DNA from 4 places in the Ramlibacter agri genome. Region 3 is predicted to be linked to each of the others. Evidence: predicted binding sites of a transcription regulator. Region 3 holds the regulator's gene; each other region holds the start of a gene.

Region 1 (7,555 bases), 260 kb from region 3:
CCACGACTCCAGCGCGCCGGACTGCGGGTGCAGGCGCCGCACCAGCTTGCCGGCGATGTCGATCCAGTACAGGCGCTGCTCGCGCGGATGCCAGAAGGGCGACTCGCCCAGCGCGTCCGGCGTGTCGACGGCGACTTCCCACTTCATGCGGCGCGCTCCACGGTGATGGCCAGCTGCGCCATCATGCTTTCGCCCGGCTGCAACACCACCAGGCCGAGCTCGGTGGCGGCGGCGCCGGACGCGTACAGGTGCACCGCGTTGTTGACGTGGCTGACCGGTTCCACGGCCACGTACTCGCGCGCGGCGTTGGTGAAGGCGACCAGGCGCTGCAGGTTGGATTCGAGCCGCACGCGCAGCATCCCGTCGCGCAGCTCCGCCTGGCCGTCCCAGCCGTCGTAGCAATGGTCGACATCGAGCTGCGCGCAGTCGGCGGCGATGCCGGTCGAAGGCGCGCGCGTGGTCGGCAGCTTGTCGGGGCCCATCTCCCAGCGCCCGCTGGCGTGGAAGGCGAGATGGCTATCGGGCCGCTTCGGAAACCACGGATGCCAGCCCAGGCCCACCGGGGCCGGCTGCGCCGACTGGTTGGTGAGGGCCAGGGTCAGCTCCAGGCTGTCTTCGCCAAGGCGGAAGGCCTGCGAGCAGTCGAATTCGAAGGGCCAGCTGGCGTCGGGCCGGTGCTCGTAGGCCAGCATGGCGCTGCGCTCATCGGCGTCGAGCACCGCCCAGGGCCGCTGCCAGCCGACGCCATGGATCGCGTGCGGCTCGTCGCCGTCGTTGCGCACCAGCGAATGCTGCGTGCCCTGCCAGACCAGCGTGGCCTGGCCGATGCGGTTGGAAAAAGGCACGAGCGGATAGCAGCCGGACTGGCGAGCGCTTTGCAGCTGGGCGGCCGGAGTGGAGCGCAGCACCGGCACGTCGTCCAGCCAGAAGCCGGCGATGCAGCCGCCGAGCTCGGGCATCAGCTCGCAACGCAAAGCGCCTGAGCGCAATTCGATCATGGCCACGCGTCTCCTGTTGTTCTGCCGTTCATTGTGCAGAAAAAAAGGGCCCGCCGAAGCGGGCCCAACATCCAAAGGAGACTTGCTTTCGGGAACTGTGCCTCAGCGGCTGTAGGCGGTTTCGCCGTGGCTGCTGATGTCGAGGCCTTCGCGCTCTTCCTCTTCGGTGACGCGCAGGCCGATCAGGAGGTCGACGATCTTGTAGGCGATGAAGGCCACGACGCCCGACCAGACGACCGTGGTCAGCACGCCCTGGAACTGGATCCAGACCTGGCCACCGATCGAGTAGTCCGGGCTCACCTTGTTGGCCACGTAGTCGTAGATGCCCACGCCGCCCAGGCTGGGCGAGGCGAACACGCCGGTCAGCAGCGCACCGGTGATGCCGCCCACGCCGTGGACGCCGAACACGTCCAGCGAGTCGTCGGCGCCCAGCAGGCGCTTCAGGCCGTTGACGCCCCACAGGCAGACCAGGCCGGCGATCAGGCCGATGACGATGGAGCCCATGGTGCCCACGAAGCCGCAGGCCGGGGTGATGGCCACCAGGCCGGCGACGGCGCCGGACGCGGCGCCCAGCATCGAGGCCTTGCCCTTGGTCAGCGCCTCACCGGCAATCCAGGACAGCGTCGCGGCGGCCGTGGCCAGCAGCGTGTTGGCGAAGGCCAGGGCGGCGCCGCCATTGGCTTCCAGGTTGGAGCCGGCGTTGAAGCCGAACCAGCCCACCCACAGCATGGCCGCGCCGACCATCGTCAGCGTCAGGCTGTGCGGGGCGAAGGAGTCCTTGCCCAGGCCCACGCGCTTGCCGATCAGGTAGGCGCCCACCAGGCCGGCGACACCGGCGTTGATGTGCACCACGGTGCCGCCCGCGAAGTCGAGCGCGCCCTTGGCCCACAGCCAGCCGCCGTTGGCGGTGACGGTTTCCAGCGTCTTGGCGTCGGTGATCGCATCCGGGCCGTCCCAGTACCAGACCATGTGGGCGATCGGCAGGTAGCTGAAGGTGAACCACAGCACCACGAACAGCAGCACCGCGGAGAACTTCATGCGCTCGGCGAAGGAGCCCACGATCAGCGCGCAGGTGATGGCGGCGAAGGTGGCCTGGAAGCACATGTAGGTCAGTTCCGGGATCACCACGCCCTTGCTGAAGGTGGCGGCGGTCGAATCCGGCGTCATTCCCGACAGGAAGATCTTGCTGAATCCGCCGAAGAACTGGTTGCCGCCGGTGAACGCCACGCTGTAGCCGTAGATGGCCCACAGCACGTAGATCAGCGAAGTGACGACGAACACCTGCATCAGCACCGACAGCATGTTCTTGCTGCGCACCAGGCCGCCGTAGAACAGGGCCAGGCCGGGGATGGTCATGAAGATGACGAGCGCCGTGGCGACGGTCATCCAGGCGGTGTCACCCTTGTTGGGGACCGGCGCCGGAGCGGCGGCAGCCGCGGGTGCGGAAGCAGCAGCTGCAGCAGCGGGAGCCGCTGCGGCGGGCGCAGCCGGCGCGGCAGCCGCGGGTGCGGCTTGTGCCTCGGTAGCAGCGGGCGCGGAAGCCGGCGCGGCGGCGGGGGCCTGGGCGACAGCTGCGACGCTGCCGATCAGGAGCCCCAGGCCGACGGCCAGGGAAGCGATCAATTTCCTCATGGTATGTCTCTCAGGTGTGTGAAGGTTTTAGAGGGCTTCCTTGCCGGTCTCGCCGGTCCGGATGCGCACGACCTGCTCCAGGTCGTACACGAAGATCTTTCCGTCGCCGATCTTGCCGGTGCGCGCCGCGCCCTCGACGGCCTCGATGACCCGGTCGACCAGGTCGTCGGCCACCGCCGCTTCGATCTTGACCTTGGGCAGGAAATCGACGACGTATTCGGCGCCGCGGTACAGCTCGGTGTGGCCCTTCTGGCGCCCGAAGCCCTTGACTTCGGTGACGGTGATGCCCTGCACGCCGATGCCGGAGAGCTGCTCGCGAACTTCGTCGAGCTTGAAGGGTTTGATGATGGCGGTGACGAGTTTCATGCTTGCTCCTTCGGGACGGGCCCGCTCGAGGTTCAGAACGAGTACGTGTACTTCACGCCCAGCACCGCGGTGGCCCGGCCCAGGTCCTTGCCGTCGGGGCTGCGGTAGTTGCTGTTGTTGGTGTCGACGTAGGCCAGCGACGCGCTGAAGCCGTTGCCGAAGTCCTTGCCCAGGGCCACGGACCAGTCGGTGTACGAGAAGCCGCTGTTGTTCTTGATGCCCTGGTAGCCGATGTGCGGCGTGACCGTCAGGCCCCAGTAGCCGGTGTCGAAGGTGGCGTTCAGGTCGACGTAGTAGCTGTTCTTGCTGTCCGCGAAGCCGAAGAGGTTGGTGATGGCATGCGAGTACTTCAGCGTCGCCGGGCCATAGGTGCCGGACACGTACAGCTCGGTGGTGTTCGGGCTCACGGCCAGCTGCGAGCTGGGATACAGGTAGCGCAGCGCGCCCACGTCGAAGGCGACCGGGCCGCCGTTGAACTTGTAGCCGCCGTACAGGTCGACTTCGGCGTCGGCATTGCCGCCGGCGTCCTTCACCCACTTGATGCTGGACGCCCAGGTGCCGATATAGAAGCCGCTCTTGTGAGCGAAGTCGGCGCCGCCTTGCAGGGCAGGCTGCAGGCGCGACTGCGAGATGCCGCGGTAGCGGTAATCGGTGACCGCGCCGATATTGACGGAAGCGGTGTAGTCCGGCTCGGGCGCGGTGGCCGCCGCCTGGGCGAAGGCGGAACCGCATGCGAGCAGGGACAAGGCGAGCACGGCAAGTTTCATGGAGTTCTCCGTTTGTTGGTGATGGCAGCAGAGGCTGATAGCAGGAGGCGTGCCATGCGCCGCCTCCACCTTTGGAAGGTCCTCCAGCCCCTTCGCTGTCGCGTTAAGCGGGCACCGGAGGGGTGCGCCGGGTCCGGCGCGCACCTGAATGGGGAGGAGCCGCGCCGTGAGCCTGTCTTTGGTGCAAAGCCGCGCCTTGCTGGGGCTGGAAGCCGCGCCAGTCACCGTGGAGGTGCACCTGTCCAATGGACTGCCCAACTTCTTCCTGGTCGGGCTGGCCGATACGGAAGTGAAGGAAGCCCGGGAGCGGGTGCGCTCGGCCATCCTCACTTCCGGCCTCGAATTCCCGTCCACCCGCCGCATCACGGTCAACATGGCGCCGGCCGACCTGCCCAAGGACAGCGGCCGTTACGACCTGCCGATCGCCTTGGGCGTGCTGGCCGCCACCGGCCAGATCGATGGCGATGCGCTGGCCGGCCATGAGTTCGCCGGCGAGCTGTCGCTGTCCGGGCAGCTGCGGCCGGTGCGCGGGGCGCTGGCGACCAGCCTGGCGCTGCACGTGGCCGGCTCCACGGCCCGGCTGGTGCTGCCGCCCGGCAGCGCGGAGGAGGCCGCCCTGGTGCCCGGCGCCCGCGTGGTGCGCGCCCGCCACCTGCTGGACGTGGTCGCACAGTTCCAGCGCGGGCCCGGCAGCCTGCCGTCCGGCGAAGGCTGGGCGGTGTTGTCCAGCCGGGCGCCGGCGGCGGCCGCCCGTTATCCGGACCTGGCGGACGTGCGCGGGCAGGCCGGCGCCCGGCGGGCGCTGGAGATTGCCGCGGCTGGCGGTCACAGCCTCCTGATGGTCGGCCCGCCCGGCGCCGGCAAGTCGATGCTGGCGCAGCGCTTTGCCGGGCTGCTGCCGCCCATGAGCGTGCAGGAGGCGCTGGAAAGCGCGGCGGTCGCCAGCCTGGACGAGCGCTTCAGCATCGCGCAGTGGGCGGTGCGGCCCACCTGCGCGCCGCACCATTCGTCCAGCGCCGTGGCGCTGGTGGGCGGCGGTTCGCCGCCCAGGCCGGGCGAGATCTCGCTGTCGCACCACGGCGTGCTCTTTCTCGACGAACTGCCGGAATTCCCCCGGGCCGCGCTGGAGGCGCTGCGCGAGCCGCTGGAGACCGGCCGCATCACCATCGCCCGCGCCGCGCGGCGCTGCGAATTCCCGGCGCGCTTCCAGCTGGTGGCCGCGATGAACCCCTGCCCTTGCGGCTGGCTGGGCTCCGGCCGCAGCTGCCGCTGCACGCCGGAGCAGGTGGCGCGCTACCAGGGCAAGCTCAGTGGCCCGCTGCTGGATCGCATCGACCTGCACGTGGAAGTGCCGGCGCTCGCGCCCGCCGAACTGCTGGACGCGCCGGCCGGTGAGCCCACGGCCGCCGTGCAGGCGCGCTGCGAGGCCGCCCATGCCCGTGCGCTGCGGCGGCAGGGCCACGCCAACAGCGCGCTGCAAGGCGAGGCCATCGACGCCCATGCCGGCGCGTCGCTGGCGGCCACCGGCTTCCTGCGCAATGCGGCGGCCCGCCTGGGCTGGAGCGGGCGCGCGACCCACCGCGTACTAAAGGTTGCACGCACGATCGCCGATCTCGCGGACAGCACTGCCGTGGACGTGGAACACGTCGCCGAGGCAGCACAGTACCGTCGCGCGTTGCACTGACGCCGCAGTCCGGCCGCCGCAGCATGCCCCTCGCGCCAGGGTCATCAATAATCATTTTTCCGCCGGCACCACGAGACAACGATGAAAAAGCGCCCGCCGTATCACCGCGCCATCTGCGTGGCCGGACTGCTGGCGGCGGCCAGCGCCGGCGCGCTCGCGCAGCAGCAGCCCGCCGACCTCACCGACCTGTCACTGGAGCAGCTTTCCAGCATCGAGGTCACCTCCATCGGCAAGCGCGTGCAGCGGCTCTCGGACGTCGCCGGCTCGGTCTACGTGATCCAGCAGGAAGACATCCGCCGCTCCGGCGCCGTGACCTTGCCGGAGATCCTGCGGCTGGCGCCCAACCTGCAGGTGGCGCGCGCCGACGCCAACCAGTACGCCATCAGCGCCCGCGGCTTCAACAGCGTGCTGGCCAACAAGATGCTGGTGCTGATCGACGGCCGCACCGTCTATTCGCCGCTGTTCTCCGGCGTGTTCTGGGAAGCGCAGGACCTGGTGGTGGAAGACATCGAGCGCATCGAGGTCCTGAGCGGCGCCGGCGGCACCCTGTACGGTTCCAATGCCGTCAACGGCGTCATCAACATCATCACCCGCAGCGCGGCCGACACCACCGGCACGCTGCTGAAGGCCGGCGGCGGCAACCAGGAACGGTCGGCGGCCGTGCGCTATGGCAACGGCGGCGCCACCACCGGCCAGCCCTGGCGCATCTATGCCAAGCAGTACGCGACGGACGACACGCAGCTCGAAAGCGGCGGTTCCAGCCACGACAGCGGCCGCCGCAAGCAGGCCGGCTTCCGCACGGACCGCGTGCGCGAGCGCGACCAGCTCACCTTGCAGGGCGACATCTACGAAGGCCAGTTCGACCAGCTGCCGGCGCCGCGCCAGGTTTCCGGCGCCAACCTGCTGGGACGCTGGTCGCGCGAGGAAGGCACCGGCGTCCGCACCCAGCTGCAGGCCTATTTCGACCGCGCCGGACGCAACCAGCCGGGCGCCGTGGACGACACCATGGACACCTGGGACGTCGAGCTGCAGCAAAGCCGGCGCCCCGCCGAGGGCCACGAGCTGCTGTGGGGCACCGGCTACCGGCTCTACAACGACAACGCGAACAACATCGCGCCCTCGGTGCTCGCGTTCCAGCCGCCCGAGCGGAAGCTGCAACTGTGGAACCTGTTCGCGCAGGACGACTTCGTGGTGGCGCCGGGCATGCGCATCACGCTGGGCCTGAAGGCCGAACACAACACCTACACCGGCCTCGAATGGCTGCCCACCGGGCGCATCGCCTGGCAGCTGAGCGCGCAGCACCTGCTGTGGGCCTCGGCCTCGCGCGCGGTGCGCACGCCCTCGCGCATCGACCGCGACGTGGTCGTGCCCGCGGTGAACCTTGGCGCGAGCGACTTCCAGTCGGAGGTGGCGCAGGTCTACGAGCTGGGCCTGCGCGGCCAGCCTCGCAGCGACCTCAGCTACTCGCTCACGCTGTTCCGCCACCGCTTCGAGGACCTGCGCTCGGTGGACGTGCTGCCCGGGGGCATCGCCTTCGGCAACAGCTTCGAAGGCCACCTGACCGGCATCGAGACCTGGGGCAGCTGGCGGCTCGCGCCGCAGCTGCGGCTGCAGGCGGGCTATACCTGGCAGCGCCTGCAGCTGGGGCCCATCGGGAGCAGCACGACGCTGCCCACGAGCGCGGCCCAATTGGGCAACGATGCGCGCAACCGCGGCCAGGTGGGCCTGGGCTGGGACCTCGCCCACAACATGGAGCTGGACGTGCAGGCGCGCTACGTCGGCGCGCTGCCCGACCCGCAGGTGCCGGCGTACAGCGCGGTGGACCTGCATTGGGGCTGGCGCATCCGGCCGGACCTCGAGCTGTCCTTCCTGGTGCGCAACCTCAACGACCCGCAGCACGTCGAGTGGGGCGCCGCCGGCAATCGCGCGGAGATCCCGCGCTCCTTCCAGCTGAAGGCCGTCTGGCGCCTGTGAGGCCATGAGCGTCCGCCCTGCCCTGCCCCCCGACCGCGCCCGGCGCCGGCTGCTGGCCGCGGCCGCCGCGCTGCTGCCGCTGGCAGCGGGCGCGCAAGGGCTGGCGCCGCCGCGCGACACGCTGGTGAAGGCGG
Region 2 (7,555 bases), on a different contig from region 3:
CCAGCTGCGGCGCGATGCCCAGCGCGCGGCCCAGGTAGCTCTGGCCGCCGCCGGCATAGACGCGGTGGTCCTGCGTCAGCTGTTCCAGCGCCTTGCCCTGCACCTGCCAGACGCGGGCGTCGCCGACGTGGAACAGGTGCGCGGTGCGCGACTTGAGCACCAGCGCGCTGAGCGTGCACGCCCAGCCGCGGTCGCGGTCGTAGCGGCCGGCGCCGTTGCGGGTCTGCGCGAACAGCCACGAGTTGGCCGCCACCAGCACCCGCTCCACCGAGGTCTTCACCGACCAGGCTTCGGAGGTGCAGTAGTAGTCGTCGAGGAAGCTGCGCACCGCGGCGGCGCTGGCCAGGTGGCCGGCATCGCTGCTGCTGATGCCGTCGGCCAGCGCGATGGCCACGCCCTTGGCGGCGCGTTGCGGCCCGGGCGGGACGCACAGGCCGTGGAAATCCTGGTTGGCCGGCTTGCGCCCCGCGTCGGAGTACTGGCCGGCCGTGACGGCGAGCACTGGATCAGGCGGCGACGCGCTTGGGCGCCGTCTTGATGTGCGTGGCGTACAGCGTCAGGCCGGTGAAGGACAGGCCGCCCACCAGGTTGCCCAGCACGGTGGGGATCTCGTTCCAGACCAGGTAGTCCAGCCAGGTGAAGTGCGCGCCCAGCAGCAGGCCCGAGGGGAACAGGAACATGTTCACCACCGAATGCTCGAAGGCCATGTAGAAGAACAGCGTGATGGGCATCCACATGGCGATGACCTTGCCGCCCACGGTGGTGGAGACCATCGCGCCGACCACGCCGGTGGAAACCATCCAGTTGCACAGCATGCCGCGGATGAACAGCGTCAGCATGCCGGCGGCGCCCCAGTGGGCGTAGCCCAGCGTGCGGTTCTCGCCGATGACGCCGATGGCCTTGCCCACCGCGTTGGGCTCGGTGGAGAAGCCGTAGGTGGTGGTGATCGCCATCATCAGCGCGACGAGGAAGGCGCCGGCGAAGTTGCCGGCGAACACCAGGCCCCAGTTGCGCAGCACGCCCTTGACGGTGACGCCGGGGCGCTTGTCGATCAGCGCCAGCGGCGCCAGCACGAACACGCCGGTGAGCAGGTCGAAGCCCAGCAGGTACAGGATGCAGAAGCCCACCGGGAACAGCACGGCGCCCAGCAGCGGCTGGCCGGTGTTGACGTTGATGGTGACGGCGAACCAGGCGCCCAAGGTCAGGATGGCGCCGGCCATGAAGGCGCGCACCAGCGTGTCGCGGGTGGACATGAAGATCTTGGATTCGCCGGCGTCCACCATCTTGGTGACGAATTCGGAAGGCACGAGGTAGGCCACGGAAATGCTCCTGTAAGAAAAGTCAGACGGCGACGAGCACGGTGCGGTCCTCGACCTTCACCGGGTAGGCGGCGACGGAGTTCTCCGGCGCCTCCAGGCACTCGCCGCTGCGCAGGTCGAAGTGGTGCTTGTAGATGGGCGAGGCGACGACGATGCGCTCGCCCAGGCTGCCCACCAGCCCGCGCGACAGCACGCTGGCGCGCACGTTGGGGTCGACGTTGTCGATGGCGAACACGTCGTCCTCGATGTAGAAGATGGCGACCTGCCGGTCCTCCACCAGCGCGCAGACGCCGGTGTTGGGGACGATGTCGTCGACGGAGCAGACGGGCTTCCAGTTCTTCGCTTGCATGGCTTTCACTCCTCAGGCAGTTTGGATTTCGCGTTCTTGCGGCGAGGCCGGGCGGATCTGCCCGCGCTCCTTGACGAACACCACGTTGGGGTCGGGCCGGTCGGTGTTGACGAACTGGCGGAAGCGCTTGCGCGTCTCCGGGTTGTTGACGGCTTCCTTCCATTCGCAGGCGTAGGTGTCCACCACGTGCTGCATGTCGGCTTCCAGTTCCGCGGCCAGGCCCAGCTTGTCGCGCACCACCACGTCCTTCAGGTAGTCCAGCCCGCCTTCGAGGTTGTCGCGCCACACGCTGGTGCGCTGCAGGCGGTCCGCGGTGCGGATGTAGAACATCAGGAAGCGGTCGACGTACTGGATCAGTGCCTCGCGGCTCAGGTCGGAAGCGAGCAGCTCGGCGTGGCGCGGCTTCATGCCGCCGTTGCCGCACACGTAGAGGTTCCAGCCCTTCTCGGTTGCGATCACGCCGACGTCCTTGCCCTGCGCCTCGGCGCACTCGCGGGTGCAGCCGGACACGCCGAACTTGATCTTGTGCGGCGCGCGCAGGCCCTTGTAGCGGTTCTCCAGCGCGATGGCGAGGCCGACGCTGTCGTCCACGCCGTAGCGGCACCAGGTGCTGCCCACGCAGGACTTCACCGTGCGCAGCGACTTGCCGTAGGCGTGGCCGGACTCGAAGCCGGCCGCGATCAGTTCTTCCCAGATCGCGGGCAGCTGGTCGACGCGGGCGCCGAACAGGTCCACGCGCTGGCCGCCGGTGATCTTGGTGTACAGGCCGTACTTCTTGGCGACCTGCGCCACCGCCATCAGGCCGTCGGGCGTGACCTCGCCGCCGGGCATGCGCGGCACCACGGAATAGGTGCCGTCCTTCTGGATGTTGCCCAGGAAGTAGTCGTTGGAATCCTGCAGGCCGGCATGCTTGGGGTCGAGGATGAAGTCGTTGAACACCGAGGCAAAGATGCTGGCCGCCACCGGCTTGCAGACGTCGCAGCCCAGGCCCTGGCCGTGGCGCGCGAGCAGCGCGTCGAAGCTGCGGATCTTCTCCACCTTGACCAGGTGGAACAGTTCCTGGCGCGAGTAGCGGAAGTGCTCGCACAGGTGGTTGTTCACCGCCAGGCCCTGCTTCTTCATCTGGGCCTTCATGATCTGCGTGACCAGCGGCACGCAGCCTCCGCAGGCGGTGCCCGCCTTGGTGCAGGCCTTCAGCGCGCCGATGTCGGTGCAGCCGTCGCGCACGGCGCCGCACAACTGGCCCTTGGAGACGTCGTTGCAGGAGCAGATCTGCGCCGCATCCGGCAGGGCGTCGGCGCCCAGCGCCGGCTTCGCGTTGCCGTCGGCCTGCGGCAGGATCAGGAACTCGGGCGCCTCCGGCAGCGCGATGCCATTGAGCATCATCTGCAGCAGGGTGCCGTATTCGGCGGCGTCGCCCACCATCACCGCGCCCAGCAGCTTCCTGCCGCATTCGGACACGACGATCTTCTTGTAGACCTGCTTGCGCTCGTCGTTGAACTGGAAGGCGCGGCTGCCGGCGGTGGCGCCCTGCGCGTCGCCTATGCTGGCCACGTCCACACCCATCAGCTTCAGCTTGGTGCTCATGTCGGCGCCGGCGAAGCGCTGCGTGCCGCCGGCCAGCTGCTGCGCCACCACGCGAGCCATGTCGTAGCCGGGCGCGACCAGGCCGTAGACGTTGCCGTTCCAGGCGGCGCATTCGCCGATGGCGTAGATGTGTTCGTCGCTGGTGCGGCAGTGTTCGTCGACGGCGACACCGCCGCGCGGGCCGAGCGCCAGGCCGGCGCTGCGCGCCAGGTCGTCGCGCGGGCGGATGCCGGCGGAGAACACCAGCATGTCGGTCTCCAGCTGCGTGCCGTCGGCGAACTCCAGGCGGTGCCGTGCCTGTTCGCCGTCGACGATGCGCTGCGTGTTCTTGCCGGTGTGCACCTGCACGCCCAGCTCCTCGATCTTGCGGCGAAGCATGCGGCCGCCGGCCTCGTCCACCTGCAGCGCCATCAGCCGCGGCGCGAACTCCACCACGTGCGTGGCCAGGCCCAGGTCGCGCAGCGCCTTGGCGCATTCCAGCCCCAGCAGGCCGCCGCCGATGACCACTCCGGTCTTCGAGCGGGCGCCGCACTCCTGCATCGCCTCCAGGTCCTCGATGGTGCGGTAGACGAAGCAGCCGGCGCGCTCGCGCCCGGGCACCGGCGGCACGAAGGGGAAGGAGCCGGTGGCCAGCACCAGCTTGTCGTAGGGCAGCACCTCGCCGGTGCTCGCGGTCACGGTGCGGGCGACGCGGTCGATGGCGGTGGCGCGGGCGTTCAGCCGCAGCACGAAGCCGGAGCGCTCGAAAAAGCCGGGTGCGACCAGCGAGAGATCGGCCGCGCTGCGGCCGCTGAAGAACTCGGACAGGTGGACGCGGTCGTAGGCCGGGCGCGGCTCCTCGCACAGCACGGTGACCTGTGCGCCCGCCAGGGACGAGTCCTGCAGGCTTTCGAGGAATTTATGGCCGACCATGCCGTGGCCGATGACGACGATCTTCACGCGAGGGGTTCCTTGTTGCGGACGGCCGGGCGCGCACATCCCGCAGGGGACGCATCGAGCCGACCGTGAAGGCCCCCGTGCACGACGTTGTGCGAGCGGCGCACTGCAGCGTGCGCCGGGAGGCCTGGGAGATGGCACGCCCGTGGGGCGCACCGGTCAGGTTGACCTCCTAGACGCAAGCACCGTGCCAGCCCGGCGGGGCCGCCGAGGCACCGCCTTGGCGCAGGTTGGCGCGCGGCGCGCACAGCGGCAGTGCGCGAGCCGCGTGCGCTGTCAGGCGGCCAGGCGTGCGCGCACTGCTTCCACCAGCGGCGCCATCGCCGAGGGCGGGAACGGCGCGACGCTGCTGACGTTGATCTCGCACAGCACGTAGCTGCCTTCCGCTTCCCCGAGCAGGAAGTCGCAATCCCACAGCAAGGGCAGGCGCTCGCGCGGCAGGCCGACGCACGAACGCAGCAGCTCGATCCATTCGCTTTCGAGCTGGCGCCTCAAGCCCTGGAACGGCGCGAGGTTGGCGTCGTGGTACAGCCGCGGCCCCGAGGGCTCGGTGGGATGCAGCGCGTTCAGGGCCTGGTGGCCGAAGCCGGTGACGCGGTCCTCCACCAGGTAGGCGCGCACCATGCCGTCGACCAGGCGCGGCTGCCAGGCCTGGTCGATCATGTGGCCGCCGTTTTCCGGCGCGAAGTAGGCGGCGAGCTTGTCGACCAGCGCCGCGAGGTCCAGCGACTCTTCCGGGCTGCCACGCGGCGCATGACGCACGCGCAGCAAGCCCGAAGGCGCCTGCTCGACGCGCCAGATGCCGATGCCGCTGTGCCCGCGGTGCTGCTTCAGCACGCGCGGACCTTTCTGCAGGCGCGAAGGCAGTTCCGCCTGCAGCTGCGCAAGCGAGTCCACGCGCTGCACGTCGCTGCCGAAGGGCAGCTCGCGCGTCTCGAACAGCACGTCCTTCGTCCCGAGCTTTCGCACCGCTTCCGGATGCGCGCTGACGATCACACCGCGCTCGGCCAGGCGGCCCAGCATGGCGTCGAGGCGGTCGCGGCGCTTGCCGTCCTGGATCGGGTTGCACCAGGCGAGGACGACCCCGGCATCGCGCAATTGCGCTTCTACTTCCCCGGCGAAGTCGTCGTGCCAGATCGCCGGTACGGCAGGCAGGCCGGCGGCCGCGAAGGCATCGAAGAGCGGGGCGAAGCGGCTTTCGGCGGGATCCGAGCGCTCGCGCGCGGCGCGGTCTCCCGGGTAGAGCAGGGCTACAGGTGGATTGGCCAAGGTGGTGCTCCCCGGCGGGCGCGGGCCCGCCATCAGGAGCAGAACTTGGAGGCCGGGGCCTCTTGGTGCGCGGGGAGTCTGCTCTCGACCCCGCGTGCTTCATTCTAGGCCGGCTTGACGAAGCGCAGCACGAATTCGTCCTTGGGCATGGGCGGCTGCGGCGTGTTGCGGTCGCGCGGGTCGTCCGGGTTGCGCAGGAAGTCGCCGTGGCCGGCCAGCCGGAAGCCCGCGGCTTCGACTTCGCGCACGACGAAGGCTTCCTCCACGCGGTGCAGCGTGCCGGACTCGGAAATGCCGGTGCCGGCGCGGCCTGAATGGTCGGCGATCACGTAGACGCCGCCGGGCTTGAGCGCCTGGAACACCGCGCGGTTCACCGCCGCGCGGTCGACGCCCAGGTGGCCGAAGTCGTGGTAGTTGAACATCAGCGTCACCATGTCCAGCCGGCCTTGGGCTTCGGGCGGCACCGGGTCCTCGAAGGGCCGCGTCACGGGCACCAGCACCGCGGCGAGCGCGGGGTTGCGCATCCGCTCGGGCAGCGTGGGCAGGGGCGGCGGCGCCGTCGCCGGTGCCGGCGCCGCGGCGCCTTCGGGCTGCGGCGGCGGCGGCATGCGGCCCGGCGCGCGCGGCGCGTTCTGCGCGTAGACCTTGCCGTCGGGCCCGACGGCGCGGGCCAGCAACTCGCTGGTGTAGCCGCGCGCGGCGCTGAGGTCTTCGACCGCCATGCCGGGATGCACGCCCAGGAAGGCCAGCATCTCCACCGGCTTGCGGCGCACGTCGTTGGCGCGGTCTGCCGCGCTGCGGTCCGGTTCCGCGACGATGGCGGCGTAGCGCGCCGGATCAGGCGTCAAAGGCCCGCTGGCGCAGGCGGCCAGGACGAGGGCGAACAAGGCGGAGGCGGCGAAGGGGCGCATGAAGACTCCTGTCTGGACCGCCTGCATTCTGCTTCAACCGGCGTAATCCTCCGGGCTGTGGCGGTCCACCCCGTGCTGCATGCCCGCCACGCGCACCACGGTGCTGACGACGAAGGCCACCAACAGGTTGATGACCAGCGACCACACGGCGGCATAGCCGGGGACCGCCATGCCGAACAGGTGGATGGTGAAAGTGGAACTCGCGAAGTGCAGCGAAGCGGCCATCCAGGTGCCGGTGACGATGCCCGCGGCCCAACCGAGCAGCAGGCCGCGGTACTCGAGCACCCGCGTGTACAGGCCCAGCACCACCGCCGGCAAGGTCTGGATGATCCAGATGCCGCCCAGCAGCTGCAACTGGATCGCGAAGGTCAGCGGCAGGCCGAGGATGAACACCAGCGCGCCCACCTTCACGATCAGCGAGCAGTACTTGGCGACCTGCGTTTCCTCGTGGTGCGCCATGTCGCGGTTGAAGAACTCCTTGTGGATGTTGCGCGTGTACAGGTTGGCCGCCGCGATGGACATGATGGCCGCCGGCACCAGCGCGCCGATGCCGATGGCGGCGAAGGCGACGCCGACGAACCACGAGGGGAAGAAGTGCAGGAACAGCGCCGGCACCGCGAAGTTCGGGCCGAAGGCCTTGAAGTAGGGCGCGAACTCCGGCATGTCCTTCACGCCCGAGGCCAGTGCCATGTAGCCCAGCAGCGCCAGCAGCCCGAGCACCAGCGAATAGGCTGGCAACAGCGCCGTGTTGCGGCGGATGGTGTCGCCCGAGGCCGAGGCCAGCAGCGCCGTCACCGAGTGCGGATACAGGAACAGCGCCAGCGCGGAGCCCACCGCCAACGTGGCATACGCGCTGTAGCCATTGAGGCTGGTCGCATCGGGCGACTTCAGCAGCAGCTTGTCCGCCGGCACGGCGCCGAAGATGGCGCCGAAGCCGCCCAGCTGCGCCGGGATGACGATGACCGCGACGATGATCGTCAGGTAGATCAGCAGGTCCTTGACGATGGCGATCATGGCCGGCGCGCGCAGGCCCGAGGTGTACGTGTAGGCCGCCAGGATGGCGAAGGCGATGATGAGGGGAATGTCGCCGACCAAGCCGGTGGTCTGGAAGCCGAGCGCGCCGATCACCACTTCGATCCCCACCAGCTGCAGCGCGATGTAAGGCATGGTGGCCACGATCCCTG
Region 3 (7,555 bases):
CTGGCGCAGCTGGCGAAGATCAGCAGCGCGCTGCAGCAGCGCAACACGCTGGAAACACTGCTGGCCGCGCGCGCCGACATCAACCAGGCCGACGCCGCCCTGAAGCAGCTGGCCGAGGACAGCGAGCAGCACCTGGCGGGCCTGGTGCGCGAGGACGCCCAGGCCGCCCGCCAGAAGAACCGCATCCTCGGCACCATCGCGGCGCTCACGCTGGTGCTGCTGGGTTTCATGGTGCGGCAGATGGTCGCCCGCATCACGGTGCCGGTCGCCTGGGCCGTGACCACCGCCAAGCGCGTGGCCTCGGGCGACCTGTCGCAGATCGTCGCGCCCGGGCGGCGCTACGACGGCATCGGCGAGCTGCAGGCGGCGCTGCGGGAGATGAACGATTCGCTGATCGCCATCGTCACGCGCGTGCGGGCCGGCTCCGACCTGATCTCGCGGGCTTCCGACCAGATCGCCGACGGCAACGCCGAACTGTCGGCGCGCACCGCCGAACAGGCGAGCTCGCTGGAGGCAACGGCGCTGGCCATGGGCGAGCTCACCCAGACCGTGCTGGCCAACGCCGGCAACGCGCAGCGCGCCAACGCGCTGGCGAAGTCGGCTTCCGACGTCGCGGTGAAAGGCGGCGAGGTCGTGGGGCAGGTGGTGCAGCGCATGAACGCCATCGACCGGTCCTCGCGCAACATCGTGGAAATCATCGCCCTCATCGACGGCATTGCCTTCCAGACCAACATCCTGGCCTTGAATGCCGCGGTGGAGGCGGCCCGCGCCGGCGACCAGGGCCGCGGCTTCGCGGTGGTGGCCAGCGAGGTGCGCAGCCTGGCGCAGCGCAGCGCCAGTTCGGCGCGGCAGATCAAGGCCCTGATCGACGACTCGGTGCAGCAGATCCGCGCCGGCAGCGAGCTGGTGGGCCACGCCGGCCAGACCATGGAGCAGATCCTGGCCAGCGTGCGCGACGTCACGGCCATCATGGCGGACATCGCCGCCACCAGCCAGCAGCAGAACAGCGGGATCGACCAGGTGAACCGCGCCGTGACCGCGCTGAACGCCGTCACCCGCCGCAATGCGGCCCTGGTGGACGACGCCCGCGAGGCCGCCGACGCGCTGCGCGAGCAATCGGCGCGGCTGGTGGAGGCGGTGGGCGCTTTTGCGATGGAGCAACCCGGGGCGGCCCAGGCAGCCTAGGATGCCGCCTGGCGCCGGCTTCCCATGAAATTGTTCCGGGGTGGCGCCATGCCGCGCCGGCCGTAAGCCCGTCATGAGCCGGGGGCATGGCTTGCCGATAGAATGCGGAGCAAGTTTCGTGCCTTTATGAACAAGAACCACGTCCTGCGCGCCCTGCTGATGGCCCTGGCCATCGCGTCGACCCTCGCTGCCGTTCCCGCCCGCGCGGAAAAGGCCGACAGCACCAAGCCCATGAACGTGGAGGCGGATGCGCTGCGTTATGACGACCTGAACCAGACCAGCGTCTTCACCGGCAACGTGGTGGTGACCAAGGGCACCATCATCATTCGCGGGGCCAAGATCAACGTCAAACAGGACCCCGAGGGCTACCAGTTCGGCGTGGTGACCGCCGCGCCGGGCCAGCGGGCCTTCTTCCGCCAGAAGCGCGAAGGCGTCGACGAGTGGATCGAAGGCGAAGGCGAGACCATCGAATACGACGGCAAGGCCGACCGCGTGAAATTCATCGGCCGCGCCGAGATGCGGCGCTACCGCGGCACCGAGCTCAGCGACGAGACCTCCGGCGCCGTCATCACCTACAACAACACCACCGAGCAGTTCAACGTGGACGGCAACCCCGGCGGGGCGACCCCGTCCAACCCGGGTGGCCGCGTGCGCGCGACCATCGGGCCCAAGCCGGGCGCATCCGCGCCGGCCGCGCCCGCCGCCCCGGCCACCAAACTGCGCCAGAGCAGCACCCTGGGAGGGGAGAAGCGTTGATGGGCGACGCCGAACTCGCGTCGCGCGAAGCGCCCGCGCAGGCCGCGACCGAAACCAGCCGCCTGGAGGCGCGCCACCTGCGCAAGTCCTATGGCGGCCGCAAGGTGGTGCAGGACGTGTCGCTGGCCGTCGAAAAAGGCGAGGTCGTGGGCCTGCTGGGCCCCAACGGCGCCGGCAAGACCACCTCGTTCTACATGATCGTCGGCCTGGTGCGGGCCGACGGCGGCGAGATCTCCATCGACGGCCGCCCGGTGGAGGACATGCCGATCCACCGCCGTTCGCGCCTGGGCCTGTCCTACCTGCCGCAGGAAGCGTCGATCTTCCGCAAGCTGAACGTGCAGGACAACGTGCGCGCCGTGCTGGAACTGCAGCGCGGCCCGGACGGCAAGTCGCTGCCCTCGGCCGAGATCGAGCGCCGCCTGACCGACCTGCTGCAGGACCTGCGCGTCGACCACCTGCGCGATTCGCCGGCGCTGGCGCTGTCCGGCGGCGAACGCCGCCGCGTCGAGATCGCCCGCGCGCTGGCCACGCAGCCGCGCTTCATCCTGCTGGACGAACCCTTCGCCGGCATCGACCCGATCGCCGTGATCGAGATCCAGCGCATCATCGGCTTCCTGAAGTCGCGCGGCATCGGCGTGCTCATCACCGACCACAACGTGCGCGAGACGCTGGGCATCTGCGACCACGCCTACATCATCAGCGAGGGCCGCGTGCTGGCGCAGGGCACGCCCGCCGAAATCGTGAACAACGCGGACGTCCGCCGGGTGTACCTCGGCGAGCACTTCCGAATGTGACGGCCGCTTCGAAGCAGTACCCATGAAGCAGGGCCTCTCCCTTCGCGTCTCGCAGCACCTGGCGCTGACGCCCCAGTTGCAACAGTCGATCCGCCTGCTGCAACTGTCCACGCTGGAACTCGGCCAGGAAATCCAGCAGATGCTGGACGACAACCCCTTCCTCGAAGTGAACATCGAGGAAGGGCCGGAGGAGTTCGGCGTCGCCCAGGCCGACACGCGGCCGGCCGCCGACGAACACGAATCCGACCCGGTGGCGCAGGCCGCCAACGGCCACGACAGCAGCAGCTCCGCCTCCGACAGCAGCGCCAGCTCCGCTTCGGACAGTGACGGCGATGCCTCCGACGGCGACAGCAGCGAACCGAACTGGGACGGCGACGGCAGCACCGAAACCGTGCCCGACGACGGCGAATGGGGCGGCGAGGCGCCGGCCCGCAAGTCGCAGGGCGATGACGACGACGTCGACGCCACCGAGCTCGCGCGCGGCAACGAGTCGCTGCAATCCTGGCTGCATCGCCAGGCGCTGGCCTTGCGCCTGGGCGAGGAAGACCGGGCGGCGCTGCGCTACCTGGTCGAGTCGCTGAACGACGATGGCTACCTGGAAGAGCCGCTGGAGGCCCTGGCCGCCAGCCTGGCGCCGCAAGACCTCGAGCAGCAGGAAGAGCTGGTGCACCGCTTCACGGTGGCGCTGCGCCTGCTGCAAAGCCTGGACCCGCCCGGCGTGGGCGCGCGCAACCTGGCCGAATGCCTGATGCTGCAGCTGCGCTCGCTGCAGCAGGACGCGCCGGACGACGAGGTCTACCCGGTCGCGATCCGCGTGTGCAGCCAGCCCATCGACCTGCTGGCGCGGCGCGACGTCAAGCGCCTGGCGCAGCTGACCGGCGAGACCGAGCCCCGGGTCAAGGGCGCCATCGCGCTGATCACGCGGCTGGAGCCCAAGCCGGGGCGCCGCTTCGTCGACGTCGAGCGCAACATCATCGTGCCCGACGTGCTGGTGACGAAGGCCGGCCGCAGTTCGCGCGCCAGCTTCCGCGTGCAGCTGAATCCCGACGTGGTGCCGCGCCTGCGCGTGCACGACGTCTATGCCGGCGCGCTCAAGGCGCACCGCGGCGAAGGCCACCAGGCGCTGCAGCAGCGGCTGCAGGAGGCGCGCTGGTTCATCAAGAACATCCAGCAGCGTTTCGACACCATCCTGCGCGTCTCCAGCGCCATCGTGGAGCGCCAGCACAACTTCTTCGTGCACGGCGAACTCGCCATGCGGCCGCTGGTGCTGCGCGAGATCGCCGATGAACTGGGCCTGCACGAGTCCACCATCTCGCGCGTGACCACGGCCAAGTACATGTCCACGCCCTTCGGCACCTTCGAGCTGAAGTACTTCTTCGGCTCGGCGCTGGGCACCGAGACCGGCGGCAACGCGTCCAGCACCGCGGTGCGCGCGCTGATCAAGCAGTTCGTCGCCGCCGAAAACGCCAAGAAACCGCTGTCCGACAGCCAGATCTCCGAGATGCTCAAGGAGCAGGGGATCGAGTGCGCGCGCCGCACCGTCGCCAAGTATCGCGAGGCGCTGCGCATCGCGCCGGCCAACCTCCGCAAGGAACTGTGAACGCTCTCAATTTATTCCTGCCCTGCGCCAGCGGGGTGGAAGGCTATCTGGCCGAGGAAGTCGCCCGCATCTGCGGCGCGCGCGCGCGCGACCTGCGCACGGCCCGTGGCGGCGTGCAGCTCGTGGCCGGCTGGCCCGAGGTGATGCAGCTCAACCTGCACAGCCGGCTCGCCCAGCGCGTGCTGGTGCAGCTGTGGCACGGGCCCTATCGCGCCGAACAGGACATCTACGAAGCCGCCAGCAACGTCGCCTGGGAAGACTGGTTCACGCCGCGCGAGAGCTTCAAGATCGAGCTGACGTCGCACCAGAGCCCGCTGAAGAGCCTCAATTTCGCCGCGCTGCGCATCAAGGACGCGGTCGCCGACCGCTTCCGCAACCGCGGCGGCGTGCGGCCCGACGTCGACACGCAGCGGCCGGCCGTGCGCGTGTTCGGGCACCTCGCGGCCGAGAGCCTGACGCTGTACATCGACAGCTCCGGCGAGCCGCTGTTCAAGCGCGGCTGGCGCGAGGACAAGGGCGAGGCCCCGCTGAAGGAGACGCTGGCCGCCGCCATGCTGGCCGCGAGCGGCTGGGACGCGACCGTGCCGCTGTACGACCCCTGCTGCGGCAGCGGCACGATCGCGATCGAAGCGGCGCAGATCGCCTGCAACATCGCGCCGGGTTCGCTGCGTCGGTTCGGCTTCGAGCGCCTGCGCCCGCACAAGGCGGCCGACTGGCAGGCCTTGAAGGCCGAAGCCCAGGCCGCGCGCCGCGCGCCGACGGCGCCGGTCTTCGGCAGCGACGTCGCCTTCCGCATGGTCGACTTCGCGCAGCGCAATGCCGAGCGTGCGGGCGTGGCGCAGGCAGTGCAATTGCGCGGCGGCGACGCGCTGCAGCGCATGCCGCCCAGCGACGTGCCGGGCGTCATGCTGCTCAATCCCCCTTATGGCGAGCGCATCGAGGCGGGCGGCATCGCGCGCCCGGGGCGCGAGCTGGCCCAGACCGAGCAGGGTGGCGATTTCTTCACCCAGCTCGCTTCGCACTGGAAGAAGAACTACGCCGGCTGGACCGCCTGGGTGCTGGTGCCGGACGCGAAGCTGCCCACGCGCATGCGGCTGAAGGAATCGCGCCGCGTGCCCATGTGGAACGGCCCGATCGAATGCCGCCTGTTCCGCTTCGACATGGTGGCCGGCTCGGCCAGGAACCGGGACCGGGGTCCCCAGGAAAATGCGTGAGCATTTTTCTGGGGTGGCCTATGCAGCTGGTTCTTGACACCAACATCGTGCTGGACCTGTTCGTGTTCAGCGACGAGCGCGTGAAGCCGCTGGCCGCAGGGCTGGAGCAGGGCGCGTTGCGCTGGCTGGCCACGGCGGCGATGCGCGAAGAGCTGGCGCGGGTGCTGGCCTATCCCAAGCTGGCGCCCAAGGTCGGCGACGCAGATGCCGTGCTGGCGGCCTTCGACCGCCATGCCCAGCTGCACGAGGTGCCGGCCAAGGCGCCGGTGACCTGCGGCGACCCGGACGACCAGAAGTTCATCGACCTGGCGGTCGCACACCGTTGCGCCCTGGTCAGCAAGGACGGGGAAGTCCTGCGGATGAAGAAGCGCCTGGCGAAGCTCGACGTGGTGGCCACACCAATCTGGGGCAGCTGAGGTTACGTTTCATCGCGTGTGTTTCCTACGCGCACCGCAAGCGGGCGCTGACTGTAAACAAGCTCTCCATGCGTAGCTTGGTGGTCTTGCGAGGAAACGACACCATGGACGCCACCGTACAGCAACAGCAACCGTCCTTCACCCCGGCTCATGCGGCGCCGCTGCCCACGGACTGCGACGAATGTCTCGGTTCGGGCGGCTGGTTCCGTTATGACCCGGCCTTTGAGCCGAATCCAGGCCTGCTCTATCTCTCCTGCATGAACTGCAAGGGCAGCGGCCGGATGGCTTTGCCACGGGGCTGAGTACTACCTCCGAGGTAGGCGAACGGCATGCGCTGTCCCGCTTCACTCCGACACGAATGCAACCTGGCACGTGGGATGCTAGGAGCATGTCGATCGAGAACGGAGCGAAGAGTCCCATGTCCCCCGATGAACGCAACGCGCGCCTGGTGCGCAACCTGCTCGCGCTGCGAACCGTGCTCAGCATGGACCAGATGCAGACCGGGCGCTGGGGCGATCGCATCGCCGAGATCGACGAAGAGCTGGCCGCGCTGGGCCACGACATGAAATCCACGGCAGCGTGCGCCGTCGAAGGCCTGCGCCGTTCCTACATGCTGCCGCGCCTGGTCGGCCGCCGCGCGCGCCGGCGCGTGAACATGCCTTGTCCGTAGGCGCGGCGCCCTCCCGGGCTACGGCAAGGGCGGGATCGCCGCGCGCTGAAGATCCGTCGCCAGCTGGCGCAGCAGCAGGCGGGCCGTCGACTCGTTGGTCGCGCAGGGCACGTCATGGACATCGCAGGCGCGCACCAGCGCATTGATGTCGGGCTCGTGCGGCTGCGGCGTCATCGGGTCGCGCAGGAAGATCACGATGTCGATCTCGCCCATGGCGAGCCGCGCGCCGATCTGCAGGTCGCCACCCATCGGGCCGCAGAGAAGGCGCTCGACGTCCAGGCTCGCTTCGGCGGCGATGCGGCCGCCGGTGGTGCCGGTGGCGCACAGGCGGCACTGCGCCAGCAATGGCCGGAACTCCCGCGCCAGGGCGACGATGATGTCCTTGCGGTGGTCGTGCGCGATCAGCGCGATGCGCGGCATGTTCATGCCAGCAGCTCCAGCAGCCGTTGCAGTGCGTGGCGCACCGTGGCGGCGCGGACCGCCGCGCGATCGCCGGGGAATCGCTTCTGCTCGCTGGTCAGCAGGCCATCGACCTGGAAGCCGAACCACACCAGGCCGACCGGTTTGTCCGGCGTGCCACCGGTTGGCCCCGCCACGCCGGTGACGGCGACGCTCACGCGCGCCTGTGAGTGGCGCACCGCGCCGAAGGCCATGGCGCGCGCGACCACCTCGCTGACGGCGCCGTGCTGCGCGACCAGCGCCGCGTCCACGCCCAGCAGCTCGGTCTTGGCCGCGTTCGAGTAGCTGACGAAGCCGCGCTCGAACCAGTTGCTGGACCCGCTCAGGTCCGTGCAGGCGGCGGCGATCAGGCCGCCGGTGCAGCTTTCCGCCGTGGCCAGCATCTCGCCGCGCGCGAGCAGCGCCTGCGCCAGCTGTTCGCACAGCGCCTGCGTATCGATGGCGTTCACCATAGTCGCCTC
Region 4 (7,555 bases), on a different contig from region 3:
GCCCGAGCTGCTGCCTATCGGCGTGCGCAGCACCGGCATGTCGCTGGTCTATGCCATCAGCACCTGCCTGTTCGGCGGCACCACGCAGTTCGTGGTGACGGGGCTGCTGGCGGCCACGCACAACCCGCTGGCGCCGGCGTACTACGTCGCGGCGATCAGCGTGGTGAGCGTCATCGCGATGGCGATGTTGCCGGAGACGCGGGACGTGGACGTGCGGCGTTGACCGCCGTCACTCTTCGAGACCCAGCTCCTGGATCTTGCGGGTGATCGTGTTGCGGCCGATCCCCAGCTTCTGCGCCGCCTCGATGCGCCGCCCGCGGGTGTTGGCCAGCGCGGTCAGGATCAGCTTCGACTCGAAGCGCCGCGTGAGCTGGTCCCACACGTCGTGATGGCCGGCCGCCAGGAGCTGCAAGGCTTCGGCTTCCAGCGCCGACTCCCAGCCGCCCGCGACGGGCGCAGCGACCGCAAGCGCAGGCGCGACTTCCGCAGCAACGGAGGACGCCACTTCGGCGGAAGCGGCACGCGGCGCCGCGGCCTCTGAAGAAACCGCTGCTCCCACCACCTCCGGCGGCAGGTCCTTCGGTTCGATCAGCTGCGCCGGCGCCATCACCGTCAGCCAGTGGCAGATGTTTTCCAGCTGCCGCACGTTGCCCGGGAACGCAAACACCGTCAGCCGCGCCAGCGCCGCATCGGAGATGCGCTTGGGCTCCACGCCAAGCTGCTTGGCGCTTTGCTGCAGGAAGTGCCGCGCCAGCATCGGGATGTCCTCGCGCCGCTCGCGCAGCGCCGGCAGCCGCAGCCGGATCACGTTGAGGCGGTGGAACAGGTCCTCGCGGAAGTTCCCTTCCTTGACGCGCTGCTCCAGGTCCTGGTGGGTCGCCGCGATCACGCGCACGTTGGCCTTGACGGCGTTGTGGCCGCCCACGCGGTAGAAGTGGCCGTCCGACAGCACGCGCAGCAGGCGCGTCTGCAGGTCGAAAGGCATGTCGCCGATTTCGTCCAGGAACAGCGTGCCGCCCTCGGCCTGCTCGAAGCGGCCGCGGCGCATCGTCTGTGCGCCCGTGAAGGCGCCGCGCTCGTGGCCGAACAGCTCCGACTCCAGCAGGTCCTTCGGGATCGCCGCGGTGTTGATCGCGACGAAAGGCCCGTTGGCGCGCGGCGAGTGCTTGTGCAGCGCGCGCGCCACCAGTTCCTTGCCCGAGCCGGATTCGCCGGTGATCATCACCGTCACGTTCGATTGCGACAGCCGGCCGATCGCGCGGAACACGTCCTGCATCGCCGGCGCCTGGCCCAGCATCTCGGGCGCGGCGATCATGCGCTCCTCGGCCACCTCCTCGCGCTGGCTTTCTTCCACCGCGCGGCGGATCAGCTCAATCGCCTTCGGCAGGTCGAAGGGCTTGGGCAGGTATTCGAAGGCGCCGCCCTGGAAGGCGGAGACCGCGCTGTCCAGGTCCGAGAACGCCGTCATGATGATGACGGGCAGCCCCGGATGTTTCTCCTTGACCTTCGTGAGCAGGTCCAGCCCGCTGCCGCCCGGCATGCGGATGTCGCTTACCAGGATCTGCGGGCCATCGTCGTCGTTCGCGGATTCGAGCGCGGTCAGGACCTCGCGCGCGTTCGTGAAACTGCGCGTAGGCAGGTCCTCGCGCATGAGGGCCTTCTCGAGCACGAAGCGGATGGATTGGTCATCGTCAACGATCCAGATCGGCTTCATGTGCTTCAGTCACCTCAGGTCTTGCAAAAATACTTTCAGGGCAAGGGGATGAGGATCTTGAAGTCCGTCCTCCCCGGCACGCTGTCGCACTCGATCAGCCCGTGGTGCTGCTGCACGAAGGTCTGCGCCAGCGTGAGCCCCAGGCCGGAACCGCCTTCGCGCCCGCTCACCAGCGGATAGAAGATGCGGTCCTTGATCGAGTCCGGTACACCGGGCCCGTTGTCGATGACATGCAATTCCAGTGCCAGTCGATAGCGCTGCTGGCCGAAAGTCACTTGGCGGCCGATCCGCGTGCGGAAGGTCAGCATGGCATCGCCGGCGGCGATGCGCTCCACCAGCGCCTGACAGGCGTTGTGCGCGATGTTCAGCACGGCCTGGATCAACTGCTCGCGGTCGCCGCGGAACTCGGGGATGGAGGTATCGTAGTCGCGCACGACCTTCAGCCCGCGCGGGAACTCGGCCAGGATCAGCGAGCGCACGCGCTCCAGCACTTCGTGAATGTTGACGTCGCCCACCACGTGCGGGCGGCGGTGCGGCGCCAGCAGGCGGTCCACCAGCGTCTGCAGGCGGTCGGCCTCGTGGATGATGACCCGCGTGTATTCCTTCAGCTCGCGGCCGTCGATCTCCATCTCCAGCAGCTGCGCCGCGCCACGGATGCCGCCCAGCGGGTTCTTGATCTCGTGGGCGAGGTTGCGGATCAGTTCCTTGTTGGCCTGCGCCTGGTCCAGCAGCCGGTCCTCGCGCTCCTTGCGCGTCTGCGCCTCCAGCGGCAGCAGTTCGACGATGAACTCGTCGGGGTGCTCGGTCTGCGCCAGCACCACGTGCACGGGCATGGGCTCGCTGCCCTGGCGCAGCAGGCGCGCGTCATAGCGCAGCGCCGAATACTCGTTGCCGCGCGCGCCGTCGAGCGCGGTGCGCAGCACGTGCGGCTCGGCGAACTGGGGGAGCAAGCTGGTGCCTTCGATGCTGCGGCGGGAGATGCCCAGCACGTCCTCCAGCGCGGAGTTGGCAAACAGCACGGTGCCGTCGCCTCGAACCACGGCCACGAGCGTGGCCAGCAGGTCGAAGCAGGCGAAGCGGACGGAGTTCTTGACGGTCGGTTTGATCAAGCGCTCATCTGGACGCGCCGTTACCGCGGTTCAGCTCGCGCTTGATGCCCGCGATGTCCTGCTCGGTGCGGTCGATGTTGGCCTTGATTTCGGCGGTGCGGTCCACGTACTTCTGGTGGTTGCGGTGCTCGGGCCCCAGCATCTCGGGCTGGCCGTTGTTGTATTCCTTCTGCAGGTCGGCCAGGCGCGCTTCGGCCTTCTTCAGCTCGGACTCGAGGATGGTCCGCGCTTCGGCGTCGCGCGACTTCTGCTCGCCGGCATCGACCTTGGGACCGCTGGCGGCCTGCGGGGCGTTGGCCACGCGGGTGCCGTTGTTGCCGTTCACTTTCGTGCCCTGCACGATCGTCACGTTCCCGCCTTCCATGGCCTTGCAGCCTTGCGCCTTGGCCACCGCCTCGTCGTTGGTGTAGGTGTTGCCGCAACGGAAAATCTTGCCCTGCGCGAGGGCGGCATCGGCGCAAGCGAGTGCTGCCAGGGGAATCAACAAGTAGGCGAACTTCATGGGGCTGCTCCTAGCGCCCGGGGCGCCCAGGACGGCCTTTCAGTATCGCGCAAACTCTGCAGATTGCCAATTAAGGTGTTGATTTAAAAAGAAAAGGGGCGACAAATGTCGCCCCTTTGCTGCTCCAGGACTGTAAGGAATTACAGGCTGTAGTACATGTCGAACTCGATCGGGTGCGTCGTCATGCGGAAGCGCGTGACTTCCTGCATCTTCAGCTCGATGTACGCGTCGATCATGCTGTCGGTGAACACGCCGCCCTTGGTCAGGAAGGCACGGTCGTTGTCCAGGTAGTCCAGGGCCTGGTCCAGGCTGTGGCAGACGGTCGGGATCTTCGCGTCTTCTTCCGGCGGCAGGTGGTACAGGTCCTTGGTGGCGGCTTCGCCCGGGTGGATCTTGTTCTCGATGCCGTCCAGGCCGGCCATCAGCATGGCGGCGAAGCCCAGGTACGGGTTCATCGTGGGATCCGGGAAGCGCACTTCGATGCGGCGGCCCTTGGGGTTCGCCACGTACGGAATGCGGATCGAGGCCGAGCGGTTGCGGGCCGAGTAGGCCAGCTTCACCGGGGCTTCGAAGCCGGGCACCAGGCGCTTGTAGCTGTTGGTGCCGGGGTTCGTGATGGCGTTCAGCGCGCGGGCGTGCTTGATGATGCCGCCGATGTAGTACAGCGCGAGTTCGCTCAGGCCGGCATAGCCTTCGCCGGCGAACAGGTTCTTGCCGTCCTTCCACACGGACTGGTGCACGTGCATGCCGGAGCCGTTGTCGCCGACGATGGGCTTGGGCATGAAGGTGGCGGTCTTGCCGTAGGCATTGGCCACGTTCTGGATCACGTACTTCTGCAGCTGCGACCAGTCGGCGCGCTGCACCAGGGTGCTGAAGCGCGTGCCGATCTCGTTCTGGCCGGCGCCCGCCACTTCGTGGTGGAACACTTCGACCGGGATGCCCACGGATTCGAGGATCAGGGACATCTCGGCGCGCATGTCCTGCGTGCTGTCGACCGGGGGCACGGGGAAGTAGCCGCCCTTGGTGGTGGGACGGTGGCCCTTGTTGCCGCCTTCGATCTTCTTGCCCGTGTTCCAGGGGGCTTCGTATTCGTCGATCTCGACGAAGGAGCCGTTCGGGCCGGCGCCCCAGCGCACGTCGTCGAAGATGAAGAATTCGGGCTCGGGGCCGAAGAAGGCAGTGTCGCCCAGGCCGGAGGCCTTCAGGTAGGCTTCGGCGCGCTTGGCGATGGAACGCGGGTCGCGGTCATAGGCCTTGCCGTCGCCCGGCTCGAGAACGTCGCAGGACAGGATCAGCGTCGTTTCTTCGAAGAAGGGGTCGATGTTGGCGGTGCCCGGATCCGGCATCAGCAGCATGTCGGAGGCTTCGATGCCCTTCCAGCCGGCGATGGACGAACCGTCGAAGGCGTGGCCCGCGCTGAACTTGTCTTCGTCGAAGTGGGACACAGGCACGGTCACGTGCTGTTCCTTGCCACGGGTGTCGGTGAAGCGGAAGTCGACGAACTTGACTTCGTTCTCCTTCACCATCTTCATGACGTCTGCGACGTTCTTGGCTGCTGCCATCAGGTTTCTCCTGGGGGGATGGTTGGTTGTTGAGCGATTTGCGCGGGGCAGGGATGCAGGTTCTGTGCCAAAGCTTGGTGCATCGGCCGTGCGCTACAGCCCGGCGATTTTCCACGAAAACAGGGGTTGTCCCTAGGTCGGTTCGGGAAGTTTTTACGCGGCAGAGCACCGTTTTGGTGCTGTTGCCGAGTTGCACCTTATCGGTGCATCATGATCGCACCAGTTCGGGGCCCAGCTTGGCACCGAGGCGGGCCAAGCCTTCCAGGAGGAGCCGGTAGGCGGGCTCCACTTGATCCGGCGCCCCCTTGACGCCCAGGTCGATGTGGCGGCCGTACGTGGGGTGGTCCACGCTGGGCAGGCTGAACACCTTCACCGGCGGGTGTTCGCGCTCGATCTGCTCCATCAGCGGTGTCAGCGTGGCCTCCATGGCGCCGAACACGATGACCGACTTCTCGAGATAGGCGCCCTGGCGAAACAGGGGGCGGTACTTCGTCTCGAGCACCCATTCCATCATCGGCCAGGCCATCACCGGGAAGCCCGGCACGAAGTGCACGTCCCCCACCGTGAAGCCCGGGATCTTGTTGTACGGGTTGGGGATGATGGACGCGCCCTCGGGGAACACGCCCATGTTCAGGCGGTGGATGTTGTCCGGCCGGTCCGGCTCGTAGGGCACGCCCTGCTCCCGCGCGGTGTCCTGCATGCGTTCGCGGATCAGGGCCTCGGCCTGCTGGTGCAATTGCAGGGGTCGGCCCAGGGCCGCGGCAGCGCATTGGCGGGTGTGGTCGTCCGGCGTGGCACCGATGCCGCCACAGGAGAACACGATGTCGCCCGAGTCGAAGGCGCGCTTCAGGGTGGCGGTGATGCGCGCCGGCGCATCGCCCACGTAGTCGGCCCACGACAGCTGCAGCCCGCGCGTCGACAGCAGCTCGATCAGCTTGGGCATGTGCTTGTCGGCGCGCTTGCCGGACAGGATTTCGTCGCCGACGATGACGAGGCCGATGTTCGGAGTGGGGACGGGCGTTGCGCTCATGCGGTAATCCTACCGGTTGGCGCACCCTCGCCCGCGGTGAATGGCCGGGCAGCGGCTACGATGGGAGCCCATGAGTACGTTAGTCCCCGTCATCCTCTGCGGCGGTTCCGGCACCCGGCTCTGGCCCTTGAGCCGGAAAAGCTTTCCCAAGCAGTTCGTCCCCCTCATCGGCAACAAGAGCTTGCTGCAACTGACGCTGGAGCGGGTGGCGCCGCTGGGCCCGCAGGTGATGGCCGTGGCGGCCGAAGACCATCGCTTCCTGGTCGCGGACACCTTCCGCCAGGCCCGTGTCGAAGGCCGGCTGCTGCTGGAACCCACCGGCCGCAACACCGCCGCTGCGATGGCGCTGGCGGCGCTGGCCGCCAAGCCGGACGACCTGCTGCTGTTCTGTCCGGCCGACCACCATATTCCCGACGCCGCCACCTTCCAGGCCACCATGCGCCAGGGCGTGGTGGCCGCCGAGGCCGGCGCCGTCGTCACCTTCGGCGTGGTGCCCAGCTTTCCGAGCACGGCCTACGGCTACATCCGCCAGGGCACCCCGCGCAGCGACGGCAGCCTGAAGGTGGCGCAGTTCATCGAGAAACCGGACGCCGCGCGGGCGCAGCAACTGCTGCTGCAAGGCGACACGCTCTGGAACGCCGGCATCTTCCTGGCCGTGGCCGGCGTGCTGCTGGACGCGCTGGAGAAGCATGCGCCCGACATCCTGGCGTCCTGCCGCGCCGCGATGGCCGCCGTGCAGGAAGAGACGGTGGGCAGCGCCGCCGCCCGCGCCGTGTTCCTGCGCCCGCAGCGTGCCGCCTTCGAGGCATGCCGTTCGCAGAGCATCGACTACGCCGTGATGGAGAAGCATCCCGAGGTTGCCGTGGTGCCTTTCCGCGGCCAGTGGAGCGACGTGGGCAGTTGGAACGCCGTAGCCGACCTGACGCCGGCGGACGCGCAGCAGAACCGCGTCATCGGCCAGGGCTTCGCGCACGATGCGCGCAACACCTTCATCCATGCGCCGCACCGGCCGGTGGTGGCGCTGGGCACGCGGGACCTGTTGATCGTCGACACACCCGACGCGGTGCTGGTGGCCGACCGCAGCTGCGCGGAGCAGGTGAAGGACGTGGTCGCCCTGTTGGAAAAGGCCGAAGCGGCCCAGGCCGTCCTGCACCGCAAGGTGGTGCGGCCCTGGGGCTGGTACGACAGCGTCGATGCCGGCGAGCGCTTCCAGGTCAAGCGCATCGGCGTGAAGCCGGGCGCGTCCCTCAGCCTCCAGAAGCATCACCATCGCGCCGAGCACTGGGTGGTGGTGAAAGGCACGGCGCAGGTCACGCGCGGCAGCGAGACCTTCCTCCTCAGCGAAAACCAGTCGACCTACATCCCGATCGGGGAGGTGCATCGCCTGCACAACCCCGGGAAGATGGAGCTGGAGATGATCGAGGTGCAGTCGGGGGCTTACCTCGGGGAGGATGACATCGTGCGTCTCGAGGACAGTTACGGGCGGGGCGGGGCTTGATGTCCGGCTCTTCGACGATTCAACGGATGTAGGGTGCGCAGCTCGCTGCGCACCGCGCGTGGATGATCATGCGGTGCGCAGCGAGCTGCGCACCCTACAAATTACGGACTCCGGTCTCGCTCGCCAAAACTCCCACCTTC

What was found. The regulator sigma-54, encoded in region 3, starts transcription at its own class of promoters, with help from an activator protein. The targets are predictions, from matches to a motif close to TGGCANGNAANCTGCTTT.
Region 1: the regulator sigma-54 is predicted to act here: its motif matches at 3,801-3,818, upstream of HHL11_RS01455 (TorF family putative porin).
Region 2: the regulator sigma-54 is predicted to act here: its motif matches at 4,367-4,384, upstream of nirB (nitrite reductase large subunit NirB).
Region 4: the regulator sigma-54 is predicted to act here: its motif matches at 4,940-4,957, upstream of glnA (type I glutamate--ammonia ligase).

What each region holds. Positions count from the first base shown of each region.
Region 1 covers NZ_JABBFX010000001.1:286,205-293,759, forward strand. Annotated here, with positions in the region: gene HHL11_RS01435 (SMP-30/gluconolactonase/LRE family protein) at 1-147, opposite strand, end outside; gene HHL11_RS01440 (aldose 1-epimerase) at 144-998, opposite strand; gene HHL11_RS01445 (ammonium transporter) at 1,101-2,630, opposite strand; gene glnK (P-II family nitrogen regulator) at 2,658-2,996, opposite strand; gene HHL11_RS01455 (TorF family putative porin) at 3,029-3,763, opposite strand; gene HHL11_RS01460 (YifB family Mg chelatase-like AAA ATPase) at 3,930-5,447, shown strand; gene HHL11_RS01465 (TOL_0244 family TonB-dependent receptor) at 5,529-7,421, shown strand; gene HHL11_RS01470 (TOL_0243 family YfiR-like periplasmic protein) at 7,426-7,555, shown strand, end outside.
Region 2 covers NZ_JABBFX010000003.1:623,427-630,981, forward strand. Annotated here, with positions in the region: gene HHL11_RS27490 (protein kinase domain-containing protein) at 1-502, opposite strand, end outside; gene HHL11_RS27495 (formate/nitrite transporter family protein) at 507-1,319, opposite strand; gene nirD (nitrite reductase small subunit NirD) at 1,342-1,668, opposite strand; gene nirB (nitrite reductase large subunit NirB) at 1,681-4,194, opposite strand; gene HHL11_RS27510 (Cj0069 family protein) at 4,468-5,460, opposite strand; gene HHL11_RS27515 (class I SAM-dependent methyltransferase) at 5,565-6,371, opposite strand; gene mctP (monocarboxylate uptake permease MctP) at 6,405-7,555, opposite strand, start outside.
Region 3 covers NZ_JABBFX010000001.1:22,566-30,120, reverse strand. Annotated here, with positions in the region: gene HHL11_RS00190 (methyl-accepting chemotaxis protein) at 1-1,185, shown strand, start outside; gene lptA (lipopolysaccharide transport periplasmic protein LptA) at 1,312-1,941, shown strand; gene lptB (LPS export ABC transporter ATP-binding protein) at 1,941-2,735, shown strand; gene HHL11_RS00175 (RNA polymerase factor sigma-54) at 2,758-4,335, shown strand; gene HHL11_RS00170 (THUMP domain-containing protein) at 4,332-5,549, shown strand; gene HHL11_RS00165 (PIN domain-containing protein) at 5,570-5,965, shown strand; gene HHL11_RS00160 (hypothetical protein) at 6,070-6,267, shown strand; gene HHL11_RS00155 (hypothetical protein) at 6,384-6,635, shown strand; gene HHL11_RS00150 (methylglyoxal synthase) at 6,654-7,061, opposite strand; gene HHL11_RS00145 (CinA family protein) at 7,058-7,534, opposite strand; gene HHL11_RS00140 (phosphatidylglycerophosphatase A family protein) at 7,540-7,555, opposite strand, start outside.
Region 4 covers NZ_JABBFX010000002.1:830,347-837,901, forward strand. Annotated here, with positions in the region: gene HHL11_RS22460 (MFS transporter) at 1-223, shown strand, start outside; gene ntrC (nitrogen regulation protein NR(I)) at 230-1,714, opposite strand; gene glnL (nitrogen regulation protein NR(II)) at 1,750-2,823, opposite strand; gene HHL11_RS22475 (hypothetical protein) at 2,828-3,325, opposite strand; gene glnA (type I glutamate--ammonia ligase) at 3,466-4,887, opposite strand; gene HHL11_RS22485 (competence/damage-inducible protein A) at 5,096-5,917, opposite strand; gene HHL11_RS22490 (mannose-1-phosphate guanylyltransferase/mannose-6-phosphate isomerase) at 5,988-7,415, shown strand; gene HHL11_RS22495 (REP-associated tyrosine transposase) at 7,517-7,555, opposite strand, start outside.